2 regions of the Bradyrhizobium sp. WCU1 genome follow, and region 1 is predicted to be linked to the other one. Evidence: riboswitches for the same ligand, from Rfam matches in the RefSeq annotation. Region 1 holds a riboswitch; the other holds the start of a gene.
What was found. Region 1 has a riboswitch for ZMP and ZTP ahead of folB (dihydroneopterin aldolase). Riboswitches for the same ligand answer to the same signal wherever they lie in the genome.
Positions count from the first base shown of each region.

Region 1 (7,391 bases):
ATCGATACCGAGAACACATTCCTCTATCTCGTTCTGAACGACGGGCAAGCATTGCGCTACGGCATCGGTGTCGGCCGCGAAGGCTTCACGTGGTCCGGCGAACAGACCGTGGCCCGCAAGACAGCATGGCCGGATTGGCGTCCGCCTGCGGAGATGATTTCGCGCCAGCCTTATCTGCCGCGGTTCATGGCAGGCGGTCCCGGAAATCCGCTTGGCGCCCGGGCGATGTATCTGGGCGAGACCGAATTTAGAATTCACGGCACCAACAAGCCCGATACGATCGGGAAGCGGGTCTCGTCCGGCTGCATCCGGCTGACCAATGACGACGTCATGGACCTTTACGAGCGGGTGAAGGTCGGAGCGAAAGTGATCGTGCTGCCGGCAACCGCCGCCCGTCGACCATCCCAGGGAGCGCCGCCCGACGCCGCCTTCCAAACACCGGACCAGGCATCGCCGTCACAACGTTCATGATGTCCCTCCCGGTCGCATCACCCGATCGAGGGGCGCTTCACGATCATCACGGGTGCTCCGGTGCGATCCGATGATCGCCGCGTCGACCGCTACCAGTCGTCGTAGAGCCACTCCCTTGGCGGCATGCGAGGCGGCGCCCTTGCGTAGGGCGGCTCATATGTCCGCTGGGGCTTGCGCGGGGCGGGAGCCGGCTGCGCCGGAGGCGCTGACGTCTTCTGCTCGGAAACCTTCGCCAGCGCCCGCTTCAATTCCTCTTGGCTTGCCCTGAGCTCCTCGATGGCCTTTGAGCTCTCGCGGGCCGTTTGTTGCTGCTCCGCCTTGAGCTGGTCGATGTTTCGCTGCACGTTCGCGAGATCGCGCGCGATGGTCTTCAGCAGTTCGGTTTGCTCCGGAGGCGCCGCAGGAGTTTGCGGCGCGGCGTCCTGCGTCGCCTTCGGTGCAGCCTCCGGCGTCGCGGTCGTAGGCGCCGGCGCCGGTTGCGGTGGAGCGGCCTCCGCCGCGGCAACTTGAAGGGCAGATGCAGCGCGCGGCGCGGGAAGCGGCGGATCATCCGGACGCGATGATGGCGCTGAAGCGAGCTGCGGCACCCAGCGGGCGACAACCAGCTTGGCTCTCGCACCATAGGACGACTGCGAGGCGAGGACTGCGACAACGACACACGCCACCATCGACAAGGCGGCAAGGGCCCGGAAAGCCGGCCTTCCCGACGATGATTGCGGGCTGGGTCTGGACGAAGCAACTCCGGACGGAGCAGGTCCGGACGAAGCAGCAGGGCCGACCGAAGGCGGGACAGGTTCGGCCGACGGCGGCGATGGTGCCCGCGGCGGGGGCGCAGCGTCGCGCTCCATCTTGGCGAGCCGCTCACTCAAGCGCGTGAGCTCTTCGTCAGCGCGAGCGATCTCCCTTTGGGCTTCAGCGAGCCGTTCGTCGGCGCTCGCGGCCGGGCCCTCACCCGGCTCAGCCGCATTCGGAGTGGGTGTGGAGTTCATTGGCCTGTCCCTCTTCCGTCCAATGTCATCCGAGACTGCCGCTCGGTACCCGTCAGGGCCCCAGCCTCCCGCTTATTCTTGTCCAAGCAATGGCAAGATAGCGTGCTTGACGTCCTGTGATAAGCGGGATCGCCCTCTTGCGGTGATGAGGATTGTTGCCAATTCGACACGACGGGCAACTCAGAAAAATCCGTCAATCCCTCGCCCCCGCGAACGCGGGCGATGACACCGGAGACAGGTGCGTAATGATGGCGCGCAGTATCGCGCAATGTCGTCCTGGCGAGAGCCAGGACGACGGCGTGATTGGCGCAAACACGTACGGCCGATGAGCTTGCGCAGTGCACGTCTTGAGATTCGGAATAGTTCGCAACAACTCCACGACTAAGAGACGCTCTTGCAAGTGAGTTGCGATTGCGCGTGACGAACGACGACTGACACTTGATGTTCACCGTCCGCCTGCTACACCGCCGCCCATGACCTCTTCGAACACCAGCACATCATCGACCAAGACATCCGTCGCCGCGATCTCGATCCTTGCCAGCGGCAGCATGGCGGTCGCGAAATTCGTCGTCGGCATCGCCATCGGATCGCTGGCGCTGATCTCGGAGGCGCTGCACTCCTCGATCGACCTGGTCGCCACCATCATCACCTGGGCGGTGGTGCGGGTATCGGACCAGCCGGCCGATGCCGAGCATCATTACGGCCACGGCAAGTTCGAGAGCGTCTCGGCGCTCGGCGTCATCGCCATGCTCTACGTGCTAGCCGGCGGCATCCTGGTGCAGGCCTACAGCCATTTGCGCGAAGGCGCGCCGCCGCCGTCGATCTCCGCAATTCCGTTCATCGTTCTCCTCCTCGATATCGGCGTCAATCTGTGGCGTGCCCGCGCGTTGCATCGTGCCGCGCGCGACACCAAGAGCCAGGCGCTTGCCGCCGACGCGCTGCATTTTGCTTCCGACGTGATGGGCTCGACCGCCGTCATCGTCGGCTTGGTGCTGGCCGGCCTCGGCTTCTGGTGGGGCGACGCCGCGGCGGCGATCGCGGTCGCCGTGATGATCGCCCTGCTCGGCCTGCGCATGGCGCGGGAGACGGTCGAGACCCTGCTCGACCGCGCGCCGGAAGGCGCGCAGGACAAGGCCACCGCCGCCATCAAGGCCGTGCCCGGCGTGGTCGACGTCGACCGCCTGCGGGTCCGCATGGTCGGCGCGACGCACTTCATCGATGCCATCGCCAAAGTGCCGCGCACCTACCCGATCGACCGCGTCGAGGACATCAAGCGCCGGGCGCAGGAGGCGGTGAACAAGGCGCTCGGCGACGCCGACCTCACCTTCACCGCGGTGCCGGTGGCGCGCGACAACGAGAGCGTGCGCGAGCGCATCATGGTGATCGCACGCAATTCCGGCCTCGCCATCCACCACGTCACCGTCCATGACATCGACGGCAAGCTGATCGTCGGCATCGACCTTGAGCTCGACAGCGACATGGCACTGGACGCCGCGCACGATATCGCCCATGAGCTCGAGCGCGCGATCCGCGAGGATTTCGGCGAGGACGTCGAGGTCGACACCCATATCGAGCCGCTCCAGCCGGAACTGCCGTGGGGAACCGACGCCGCGGCCGATCGCGTCGAAGCAATCAAGACCGCGCTGGCCGGATTTGCCGATGGCGGCGCGATCCACGACATTCACAACGTGCGGGTCCGCAACACCGACGCCGGCGAGGTCGTCAATTTCCATTGCCGAGCCGCGCCTACGATGAGTGTGATCAAGGTGCACGAAAGCGTCGACGAGATCGAACGCAAACTGCGCCGCGCGTTCCCGACCGTGAAGCGCGTGATCAGTCACGCTGAACCGGCGCGCGCGTAATTCTACGGAGCCGTTCCCCTTTCGGACTCACTTTGCGCCTGCTGATTCTGTTTTGAGCAAGAATTATTTCGCATTAACGAATCGTTGACTCTCGACAGTCCCGGAAATCTGGATTCAAATGATCATGATTCGGATGCATCGTGGGGAGCATCCGATCCGGGTAAAAATCAGCTTAGAGCGGGGGTCTAGGGCATGGCGCGCGCGCATGCAGCGAACGCGTGCGTCCAATCCGATTCGATCAAGGGATTGGCGCAATCGATCGCGAAACCGGCCTATCACAGGCTCTTGACGGCCGAGCCTGCACTGCGCCGCGCTGTCCCGACGCTCATCATCGCCTTCCTCATCACGATCTGCCTCGGCGCCTTCGTCCAGGTGATCGACCAGAACCGGCAGAAGCGCGGCGCGATGAAGCGCGACCTTGCAGCGCTCTCCGACATCCTCGCCGAGCGTCTCGACCGCCTGACCTCGGTGCGCCGCGAGCGGCTCACAAATATCGAGAAGATGCAGGAGCTGTTGCCGGACCTGATCCCGTCCTGGGGCACCGCTTATGGCCGCCACGTCATCATCACCGGCGCCGATCACCGCGTGCTGGCGCGCGTGCCGATCGACGGCGCCGGCGAGAACGATCGCATCCTCGACATCGTCTCCACCGCGCAGCTTCTGATCGCTCCGGGTCAGCAGGGTGCGGTCAGCGACATGACCCTGCCCAACGGCACCGGCGCGCTGGCGATCTCGCAGCTCGTCAAGTCGCTGCCCGGCCAGGTCGTGGTCATCCAGGAGATGAACGAGCCGATCTGGGGCTCGGACGCCGCGCTCTCGGTGACGCTGTCGGCGACCACGAGCTTCGTGGTGCTGATCCTCGGCTTCGCCTTCCACTGGCAATCGACCCGCGCCCGCGAGGGCGACCTGATCAACGATGCCGTGCGCGGCCGGATCGACACCGCGCTCAACCGCGGCCGCTGCGGCTTGTGGGACTGGGACCTGTCGCGCGGCCGGATCTTCTGGTCGCAGTCGATGTTCACCCTGCTCGGCCTCGACAGCCGCAACGACCTCCTCACCTTCGGCGAGGTCAATGCGCTGGTGAATTCCGACGACATCAATTTGTTCGACTTCGCCGACCAGCTGATCTCGGGCAAGATCGATCACATCGACCAGAGTTTTCGCATGCGCCATGTCGGCGGCCACTGGATCTGGCTGCGGGTGCGCTGCGAGCTCAGCCAGGCCGCCGCTGACGGCGGCCTGCACCTGATCGGCATCGCGGTCGACATCACCGAGCAGAAGAGTCTCGCCGAGAAGTCGGTGGAAGCCGACCTCCGGCTGCGCGACGCCATCGAGACCATTCCGGAAGCCTTCGTGCTCTGGGATGCCGATGATCGGCTCGTGCTCTGCAACTCGCACTTCCAGCGGCTGCACAAGCTGCCGGACAGCGCCGTCAGCCCCGGCACCTCCTACGAGACCGTGATCGAGGTCGGCAGCATGCCCGAAGTGCGCACCCGCCTGCACGAAAGCGGCGTGCCGGCGCCGGGCGCCCGGACCTTCGAGGCCCAGCTCGACGACGGCAGCTGGCTGCACATCAGCGAGCGCCGCACCAAAGACGGCGGCTACGTCTCGGTCGGCACCGACATCACCCGCATCAAGGCGCACGAGCAGAAGCTGGTCGACAACGATCTGCGGTTGCGCGCCACCGTGATCGACCTGCAGCGCTCGCAATCCGAGCTGGAGCGGCAGGCCGTCGAGCTCGCCGACCTCGCCGAGAAGTATTCGCAGGAAAAGACCCGCGCCGAGGACGCCAACGCCGCGAAGTCGAAGTTCCTCGCCAATATGAGCCATGAACTGCGCACGCCGCTCAACGCCATCATCGGCTTCTCCGAGATCATGGGCTCCGGCCTGTTCGGCACGCTCGGCTCGGACAAGTATGCGGAGTACTGCCACGACATCCTGACCTCGGGAAAATACCTGCTCGAGGTCATCAACGACATCCTAGACATGTCGAAGATCGAAGCCGGCCGCATGAAGTTCGACATGGAGCCGCTCGACCTCTCCGGCATCCTCGCCGAGTCCTTGCGGGTGGTGTCCGGCCGCGCCGAGCACAAGGGGCTGTCGCTGGAATCGGATATCGAAAACACGATCTCGGTCGTCGCCGACCGCCGCTCGGTCAAGCAGATCATCGTCAACCTGCTCTCCAATGCCGTGAAGTTCACGCCCGACAACGGCCGCGTGCTGGTGCGCGGCCAGATGCTCGAAGACTCGATCGTGCTGCTGATCGCCGACAGCGGCATCGGCATCGCGCCGGACTCGCTGCGGCGGCTCGGCAAGCCGTTCGAGCAGGTCGAGAGCCAGCTCACCAAGAGCTACCAGGGCTCGGGCCTCGGACTTGCGATCGCCCGCTCGCTCACCAATTTGCACGGCGGCTCGATGAAGCTGCGCTCCAAGCTCGGCGTCGGCACCGTGGTCCGCGTCTCGCTCCCCCGCGATCCGCGGACGCTGCAGATGAAGCTGCCGGAAGCGGCGTAACAACGGCTATCGCCAACGCATGGCGGCAGTGCCCTCATTGCCCGTTGCCGGTGCTGGAGAATGCTGCTAACCGTTGCCTCCTCGCGCGACTGGCGACCTTGGATGGAGCACCATCGGGAAGCGCGAAACGACCTGCCGTTCGCCTGGGCAATCGGGATATCCCGATCAAACGCTTCTTGCAGGAGCCGCCCAAGCTGACGTCGATCACGATCACCGGACTCAGGACATATGGTTATCACGGCCTGTTCGAGGAAGAACGGTCGCTCGGCCAGCGATTCACGTTCGATGTCTCGGCGATGCTGCGTGATGTCCGAACCCACCGCAGCGACGATCTGAATTGCTCCGTCAGGTACGACGCCGTTGTCGAGGCCACCGTCGAGATTGCATCATCGGCCAGGTTCCAGACACTCGAAACCCTCGGTGAAGCGATTGCCGAAAGCCTGCTTCAGCGCTTCGCAATGATCGACAGCGTCACGGTCGCGGTCGCGAAGTCCAGCCCGCCAATCGCCCACTCCGTCGATCGGGTCGGAGTCCAGGTCGGCCTCCGGCGCGCCGACCTGATAGCGGAGCTGAACAACACATCGCGCGTCAACGTTTAAGAGGCGGCGTCAATGGAAGATGATTTAGCGCTCGTACCGGACTGCATCATCCGGCCGTTCCGGCCCGGCGACGCGACTGAGGTCCGACGGCTCATTGAAGCCGTCTGGCAGGAACATTTCGGCGATCATCCGGATCCCTTCGCGCGCGAATTCATCCATACACGGCTTGGGGATGTCGACCACGCGGAAACTGCATACGGCGATCGCGCACTGTTTCTGTGCGCGACCGTCGCGGACGAGATTGTCGGCACCGGTGCAATTAGGCGCGTCGACGACCGGGAATGCGAGCTGACCCGCATGTTTCTCACGCCGGCTCACCGCGGGCGCGGCATCGGCCAGGCGATCGCGCAAGGATTGATCCGCTTCGCGCGGACCGCCGGATACCAAAGCATTCGCCTGTCCAGCAACAAGATGCTGGCGGTCTCACATCGTCTCTATGAACGGCTGGGGTTCCGGGCCACCTCGCCATGGGAGCCGGACGGCGAAACGCATTCACTTTACTACCGCCTCGAGATATGAGGTCGATGTACCGACGGCCGCGAGACGCTACGCGCTCTCCAGCTTCGGCGCGACCTCGCGCGCGACCTGCACCAGGGCTGCGATCAGCGGCGTCATCGGATCGCGCTGCGGGATCACGAGGCCGATGCTGTAGTCCACCACCGGATCGACGATCGGGATGCTGCGCACGGCGTCCGCGAGGCCCAGCGTCTCGGCGAGCTTGGCCGGCATCACGCTGGCCCAACGTCCGGTCTTCACATGGGTGTAGAGCACGAGCAGCGAGTTCGACGTCAGCGTCGGCGTCGCTTCCGCGCCGACCGAGGTCAGCGCGCGGTCGATGATGCGGCGATTCTGCATGTCGGGCGTGAGCAGGCAGAGCGGCACGGTGCCGACCTCCTTCCACGTCACCTGCTTGCGGTCGCCGAACATCGCGTCCGGCGCCGTCAGCAGCCGATAGC
Region 1 is NZ_CM130280.1:864,976-872,366, forward strand. Features, by position in the region: gene ACTUWL_RS03990 (L,D-transpeptidase) at 1-471, shown strand, start outside; gene ACTUWL_RS03995 (hypothetical protein) at 561-1,139, opposite strand; gene ACTUWL_RS04000 (cation-efflux pump) at 1,934-3,322, shown strand; gene ACTUWL_RS04005 (sensor histidine kinase) at 3,515-5,836, shown strand; ZMP/ZTP riboswitch at 5,912-5,992, shown strand; gene folB (dihydroneopterin aldolase) at 6,013-6,435, shown strand; gene ACTUWL_RS04015 (GNAT family N-acetyltransferase) at 6,448-6,954, shown strand; gene ACTUWL_RS04020 (LysR family transcriptional regulator) at 6,982-7,391, opposite strand, start outside.

Region 2 (7,391 bases), 1.8 Mb from region 1:
GTTGCACTGGCCGGTGAGTGCTGGAGCAACATACATGACAGACAGGTTGGAAGCTGGCGGCCGCTTGGCAGGCCGGAACGACGAGCCCAGAATCTTGCCCGGAACCTTGGTTGACCGTCGTCGCGGCCGCATGAGAGTGTTTCTGTCGCTTGGTCTGGTCGCGCTTACGTCGGTCGCCGCTGCGCAGCTTGCACAGGCGCGTGATCCTGACGGCCGCTACGCCAATTCGCCGCTGAAGGAATGGTTCGACGGTCTGCGTAGCGGCAAGGGGCCGTGCTGCTCGGATGCCGACGGCAGTGCGGTCAGCGATGTCGATTGGGAATCGAAGAACGGACACTATCGCGTGCGCCTCGACGGGACGTGGATTGACGTGCCCGACGAGGCCGTGGTCACCGAGCCCAACCGGGCCGGCCGCGCGATGGTGTGGCCGATCAAGAGCTACATGGGCGTGACGATCCGCTGTTTCATGCCGGGTAGCATGACGTAGCGAGGCAATCGTCGCTCACACGTACTTCTTGTCGCGCTCGAGCAGTTCGATCGAGATGCCCTGCGGGCCGCGGATGAAGCAGATCCGTACGCCGGGGCGGATCGTGGTCGGCTCCTTGGTGAACTCGACGCCCTTGGCCTTGATCTCGGCCGCGACCGCGTCGATGTCCTTCACCGACAGCCCGAAATGATCGAGCCCCTGATAGGGCGTCACCGGCGGGGCATTGACGCCGTCGCCTTGCGTCACCTCCGCAATGAAAACCCTGGCGCCGCCGAGTTGGACGTCGATGCGGCCGGGGCCGCGGACGATCTCGCCGCCGAGAATGTCGCGCAGCCAGGTCGCTGTGGCTTCGGGATCGGGACTGCGCAGATGGACGTGGTCCCACGTGACGACGACGGGCATTGCGATCTCCTTGTTGTTCTCGCGCCGCTCGGGTGCGCGGCACTCGCTCCCGTGCAGCGCAAATCTAGCGAGCGGCCAGCCCTGATGCCACTCCGTGCAGTACGTCGCAAGATTGTCGTACCGGTATGAAACCATTCCGTCCGGCGGCGATTGTTCTCGCGTGGCCGCTCGACCTGCGGCCGTCCTGGATGCCGCCTGCGGCGATGGGGCGGCTTGATCGAGCGTCGAGGGTGAGGGCACGACGATGCGGATCGGTTTGGCGTCGTTTCGACATGTTGCGGCCGGACGTCTCGCTGACGGCCGCTTCTACGCCAGCATGCTGCTGTCGCTGATCGCCATCGCCGGAATTGTCGCCTGGTTCATGCTCCCCGAGCCGAGCGACGGCGGAGATCAAGACATCTGGCCGGTGCCTTCAGCCACCATCCGCACCGCACAGGATGTGCCGACCGGGGCGCAGCCCGCCCAGGCCGCAAGAGAGGGGCTGGCCGTACCGGCCGATGAGCCGGCCACGGTCGGCATGGCCGCTGCCCCGCAGCCGGCCGAGGAGTTGAGGCAGCCCGGCCCGGGCGCCGAACGATCGCCGCTGAACAGGGTGCGGATCGCCTCGCAATCGTGGCGCCGCGGCGGGCTGGGTTCGAAGATGCTGGTCACGCTGACACTGCGCAACGCCAACGATTTCGCGGTCAAGGATATCGAGATCGCCTGCGCCTTCATCCGCCGCGACGGCAGCCCTATGACCGAGCGCAAGCGGCTCATCCCGGACACCATCGCCATGAAGAGCCGGAAGACCTACTCGCAGATGTTAATCGGGTTCGTAAATGTTAACGCAAACAAGGCGAAATGCTCCGTCGTGACCGCCAGCCGCGCCTAAACCCTGCATCCCGAAAAAGTGACCGGGAATTGACTTGCCGGGTGAACCGTAACGGCCAGGCAGGAACTAACTAGTAAGCCGACCGTTAGTGAACGGCCCGGAAGCGCGGGATGGCGACTGTCCGGGTAATCATGCGCAGACGATGAATTCGCCCGCGCGATGACTGATGTCGTCGCGCCGAGATGAACCGCGCCCGTGGCGCGGGGGGAGCTACCAAGATGCCTGTGGCGCGTTATTTCCTGTTCGTTGGTGGAGTGCTGCTCGCGCTGCTCTTCGTCGTCAACGCCATTGTGCCGCAGGAGGCCGTAGTTCCCGGCCAAAGCCAGACCATCTCATCGCCGGGCGTCGACAAGACCATGGTCCGGATCAGGTCGACCCAAAAGCTGCCTGAGCGGGTGGTCTACGATACCAACCTGCCGACCATCGTTCCGGCGCAGGTCAACGCGGTCGCCGCGACGAGCCCGGCGGCTGCCGGCGACGCCTCGGCACAGGCCCGCGTCCGCGACACCTTCGCCCAGTTCATTCCGCCGGAGAAGGCTGACGCGCGCAAGGGCGCAGTCGTAGCCGACGCTAAGCCAGCCGAGCAGCCGGCGCAGGCCCAGCCGCAGGCGGCGAAGAAGCACAAGGTTGCGCGTTACCATGCCCATCCCCAGCAGCCGATGCGGCTGGCGCAGCCCGGCACGTATCAGCCTTACCGCGTTGCACAGCAGCAGCCGCGCATGGGCTTCTTTGGCGGTTTCGGCACCTGGTAGGGCCGCAGCCGGCAACCGATATGCCGTCGCAAATGCTTGCGGCGGCTTTTTCATGTCCGCATGATCAGGCGGGTTAGCGCGGCAGGCGCGGAATCTTGTCGGCGAAGCCGTTGTAGCAGGTCAGCCGCTCGTCCTCTTCCTTTACGAACCGGCATTCGTTGACGCCCTTGGCGGGGGCGGCCTTCGGCTTGGGCTGCGGCTTGAAGATCTCATCGTAGCACATCAACCGCTCCTTGGTGGCGTCGTCGATGTCCTGGCAGGCCTGAAGCTTCTGCGCGGCCGATTGCGGCTTACCGGGCGTGGCAGCCTTCTCGCCCTTCTTGCCGGCTGACTTCTTGCCGACCTGGACCAGCGGCTTGTCGCCCACCATCGGCTGCGCGCCCGCCGGCTTGTCGGCGGCAGCGGGTGGCGTGGTGGCTGGAGTGGTGCCTTGGGCAAGCGCGGCTGCCGGGCAGAGGAGCGCCAGCGCGAAGATGATATGTCTCATGTTGAAAATGTCCGAAATGGCGTGATGACCGGAAGGGATGGCGCCGGGGATCGGAAAAGCCCGGCAAGCGCCGAGGCTTATCGCAAGTTTTGCCCGAATCCTACCCCCAGGGACGCCCCGCCCGCCGCCGATCCACTGGCAAGAACAGGGGCAATTCGTCGCCGGTCCGGCCGCAACCGAGCGTGATTTGCCTTTGCCGGGCCGGACGGCTATGACGGCGCCATCTGCGCGACTGGCGCTTGGATGGACCACCATCGGGGAGCGCAGAGACTGAACGCCGCGCGCCTGGGCACCGCTTCGAAACGGAGGTGCCATGACGGCGAACATTCTTGATGGGCATGCGCATGCCCAAATTGTCATCGACAAGGTTGCGAGTGAACTGGACCGACTGCCCCGCGCGCCGGGGCTTGCGGTCGTGCTGGTTGGCTGTGACGCGGCGAGCCAGATCTACGTGCAGAGCAAGGTCAGGATGGCCGAGCGGCTTGGCCTGCGCGGCGAGGTCGAGCGCCTGCCGGACGACGCCAGCGAGGCCGATCTGCTTGCCCGGATCGTGGCGCTCAACGGGCGCGACGACATCGACGGCATCCTGATCCAGCTGCCGCTGCCGGCGCATATCGACGCCCTGCGGGTGATGGCCGCGGTCGATCCCGCAAAGGATGTCGACGGCCTGCACGCCCTGAACGCGGGCCGGCTTTTTCACGGCGACGATGCGCTGGTGCCGTGCACGCCGCTCGGCTGTCTCAGGCTGATCAAATCGATCCGCCCCGATCTCACCGGCGCGCATGCCGTGGTGATCGGCAGCTCCAACATCGTCGGCAAGCCGATGGCCGCGCTGTTGCTGCAGGAGCAGGCGACCGTGACGCAGACCCACGTCCACACCCGTGGCATCAGCAGCATCTGCCGGCAGGCCGATATCCTGGTCAGCGCGGTGGGCAAGGCCGGGCTCGTGCGCGGCGACTGGATCAAGCCGCAGGCCATCGTGATCGACGTCGGGACCACGCGCGTCGAGAAGCCGGACGGCGGTTATGCGGTGTGCGGCGATGTCTCGTTCGACGAGGCGTTGCAGGTCGCCGGTGCGATCACGCCGGTGCCGCGCGGTGTCGGCCCGATGACGATCGCCTGCCTGATGGAGAACACCGTGAAGGCCGCCAAGGCGAGGGCGGCGCGGCTGCAATAGCGCGGGATGCGCGCTCAAAGGCGCGCGGCCGGTCCTGCTCGCGTCTCGGATTCGCGCAGGGCGGTCGCGCGCGAAGTTCATGACCCCGGAGGTAATGGAAAGCCCGCAGCGTTCGGCTATCGTCGCGCGGCAGATGGAGGCGCGCGATGCTGTATGCGGAAGATCTCACCGAGGGCCAGACATTCAAGCTTGGCACCTACGCGATCGGGGAAGCGGAGATTCTGGCGTTCGCAGCAAAATATGATCCGGTGCCGATCCATACCGATCGCGCCGCGGCGGCGGCGGGTCCGTTCGGTGGTCTGATCGCAAGCGGCTTCAACACCATGGCGATCTATCAGCGCCTCGTCGTGGAGGCGATCTGGAGCAAGGTGGCGGGTATCGTCGGGCGGAGTTTTGAAATTCGTCTTCCGAGCCCGGTCCGCCCGGGAGACACGCTGACCGGCCAATCCGAAATCCAGAAGATCACCCTCAGGCCGGAGCGGCGCGACGCCGTGGTGATCTTCAAGACCGAGCTCGTCAACGAGGAGCAGCGCCCTGTGCTCGTCCTCGTGCTCGATGCGCTGATCCACATGCGGCCGGCGGAGCGCACGCGGACATAGTCTCCGCTACTTCGTACAGCGGCAAGTGTGGAACCGCGCGGACGGGTCAATGCGTTGCGCGTGCGGAACGTTTCGTGGCCTGATCGGTTCGAGACCTTGAAGCCTCCGGCGAGGGGCGCGGGCGGGGAGGAACCAGCCGAGGAAACAGCCAGGGCCGGAACCAACAAAGGAGCAGCGGATGAAGCTGAATGCCACGCAAGTCAAACAGACCATGACGCAATTGAACGCCCAGGTGCTTCCGGACGATCATTCTGCCGTGGCGCAACTGAACAGCGTATTCGGCGAGCATACATTCTTCGTCGACACCAGCGGACTCAAGGTCCTCGAACCGGCGCAGAGCTCCGGCATGCCGGGGCAGACCGGCGAGGTGGTGAGCCTCGCCGACTGGAGCGACCCGGAGCTGACCTCGCTGCGGCCGCACGAGCCCGAACCGACCGGCGTGCTCGTCACGCTCGAACCCAGCAAGCACTAAGTGAGACAAACGTCGACGATCGGCCCTCTTGATGGCGACAGTCTCGACGTCACCTCAAGAGGTGCCGAAAGTCACATGGCAAATCAGCGCTGCCTGCGTATGCATCGGTTCGAGGTGGGTATTCAGGCGGTGAGGGGCAGATGGGGATCGTGCGGCGCTGGAGCCCTGACGAGGACGAAAGGCTCAGAGAACTCGCCAGGGCCGGCAAGAATGCACTCGAGATCAGCAACGAACTGACCCGCAGCGCGTCGGCCGTGCGGCGGCGCGCCGAGGTGTTGTCCGTACTCATCATGGCCAAGGCGTTTCGCGCCCGCCCGTCGCACGTTGCGACCCATCTCGAGCGGGTCGCGATCGATGCGATCCGCAACCGCCGTTCGTTTCCCGCAGGCGTCGGCCCGAGCACCATTGCCGGAATGATCGAGAAGGGCTGGATCGTCCCGGAACTGGGCCGCCGATACCGCGTCACCGACGCCGGCGTGGAGGCGGTGCGGGCCAAGATCCCGAGTGGGTGAAGGCAACCCGGCAACGGGACGTGCCAGCGGGACGGATTATTTGAGGCCGATTGCGAGATTTTGCGCCCGAGACGGATGTCCTATCCGTTCAATCATCGGAGGCGCGACGACTTGGGTCTCCGCGTCTCACTCCAGCCGTCCGTGTGATTGCGCCGATGCTCACCGCCCAGTTTGCTCCAGCCGACCGGTACCAGCGTTTCGCCGATCTTGCGCCGTTTGTTCGCGAGGCGATCGGCATCATCGCAGCACTGACCCCGGCTCAACGCCTGGACGTGGAATTCCTCGAACGGCAGTTCATCCCTGCGCTGGGCCTCAATGACGAGCTGCTGCGTGAGCAGCCGCCGGAGCTTGCGCCGTATTTCGGCAGGGGTCTGCACCTCTGGCAGTATCCGAACCAGCTCGCGCCGTATCTGGCCTGGCTTGCGCGCAACGCGACCGGCATTTCCTCCTACATGGAAATCGGCTGCCGCTGGGGCGGCATGTTCATTCTGGTGACGGAGTGGCTGAGGGCCAGCGGTGCCGACCTCAAGACAGTGATCGCGCTCGATCCGATCGCGCCGACGCCGTTCATCTCGACCTATTTCGATCTGCTGCAGCAGCAGGGCGGCATCGAGCCGGTCTACATGCAGGACTATTCAACCTCGCCGCTGGTCGCGGCGCATGTCGAGCAGCTGAAGCCCGATTTCGTCTTCATCGACGGGGATCACAGCCTGCGCGGCGCGATGCTGGATCATCTGCTGGTGCGCTCACACGCCAGGATCATCGCGCATCACGACATCCATTCCCAGGCTTGCCCGGATACGACGCTGCTGTGGACGGCGCTGAAGCAGTTCGAAGCGCCCATCTTCGACACGTTCGAGTTCACCAGCCAGTATCCGTCCGTCAACGGCGCCTTCCTCGGCATCGGCGCGATGAAGCGGCGGTCCGCGTAAGGACCGCCACCACCTGCCCGGAAGCCGGGCGATGTCAGCTACGACGTTGCGATGCCGGGCTCGGTGTGCGGCCGCTCGCCCAGATTGAGCTTGCTCCTGTCGCCGCCGGCCCAGGCCAAGGTCTTCGGATCCATCACGCGGAACCAGAGCGGCGGGATCGCAGCCAGTCCGAACATGCCGGTGTAGCCGTTCGGCAACCGCGGAATGTCGTCGAAATCGCGCAATGACTGGTAGGGGCGCATCGGGTTGGCGTGGTGGTCCGAGTGACGTTGCAGATGCAACGTCATCAGGTTCGAGACGATGTGGTTGGTGTTCCAGGAGTGGCGCGGCTCGACCGCCTGGTAGCGGCCGTTCGGCAGCTTTTCGCGCAACAGGCCGTAGTGCTCGACATAATTGGCCTGGGTCAGCGCGTACCAGCCGAGGAAATGGTGCGCGACGATGAACGGCGCGACCTTCCAGCCGAACACCGCAATCAGAATGGCTGCCACGACGAGCGTCAGCGCGAAGCCCTGCAGGATTTCGTTGTTGACCGACCAGACCGGCTCGCCGCGACGGGTCAGCCGCTCGGCCTCATTGCGCCAGCCGCGCTTGAAGGCACCCGGCAACTCGCGCGTTGCGAACGCATAGATCGATTCGCCGAAGCGCGCGCTGGCGGGATCCTCGGGAGTTGCGACCCAGGTGTGATGGCCGCGATTGTGCT
Region 2 is NZ_CM130280.1:6,651,051-6,658,441, forward strand. Features, by position in the region: gene ACTUWL_RS31100 (hypothetical protein) at 131-487, shown strand; gene ACTUWL_RS31105 (VOC family protein) at 503-889, opposite strand; gene ACTUWL_RS31110 (hypothetical protein) at 1,134-1,760, shown strand; gene ACTUWL_RS31115 (hypothetical protein) at 1,979-2,512, shown strand; gene ACTUWL_RS31120 (hypothetical protein) at 2,586-2,999, opposite strand; ZMP/ZTP riboswitch at 3,218-3,297, shown strand; gene ACTUWL_RS31125 (bifunctional 5,10-methylenetetrahydrofolate dehydrogenase/5,10-methenyltetrahydrofolate cyclohydrolase) at 3,313-4,176, shown strand; gene ACTUWL_RS31130 (MaoC/PaaZ C-terminal domain-containing protein) at 4,323-4,775, shown strand; gene ACTUWL_RS31135 (hypothetical protein) at 4,954-5,247, shown strand; gene ACTUWL_RS31140 (hypothetical protein) at 5,388-5,759, shown strand; gene ACTUWL_RS31145 (hypothetical protein) at 5,915-6,691, shown strand; gene ACTUWL_RS31150 (alkane 1-monooxygenase) at 6,730-7,391, opposite strand, start outside.
Region 2: linked by a shared signal. The riboswitch ahead of ACTUWL_RS31125 (bifunctional 5,10-methylenetetrahydrofolate dehydrogenase/5,10-methenyltetrahydrofolate cyclohydrolase) and the one ahead of folB (dihydroneopterin aldolase) in region 1 are both predicted to bind ZMP and ZTP.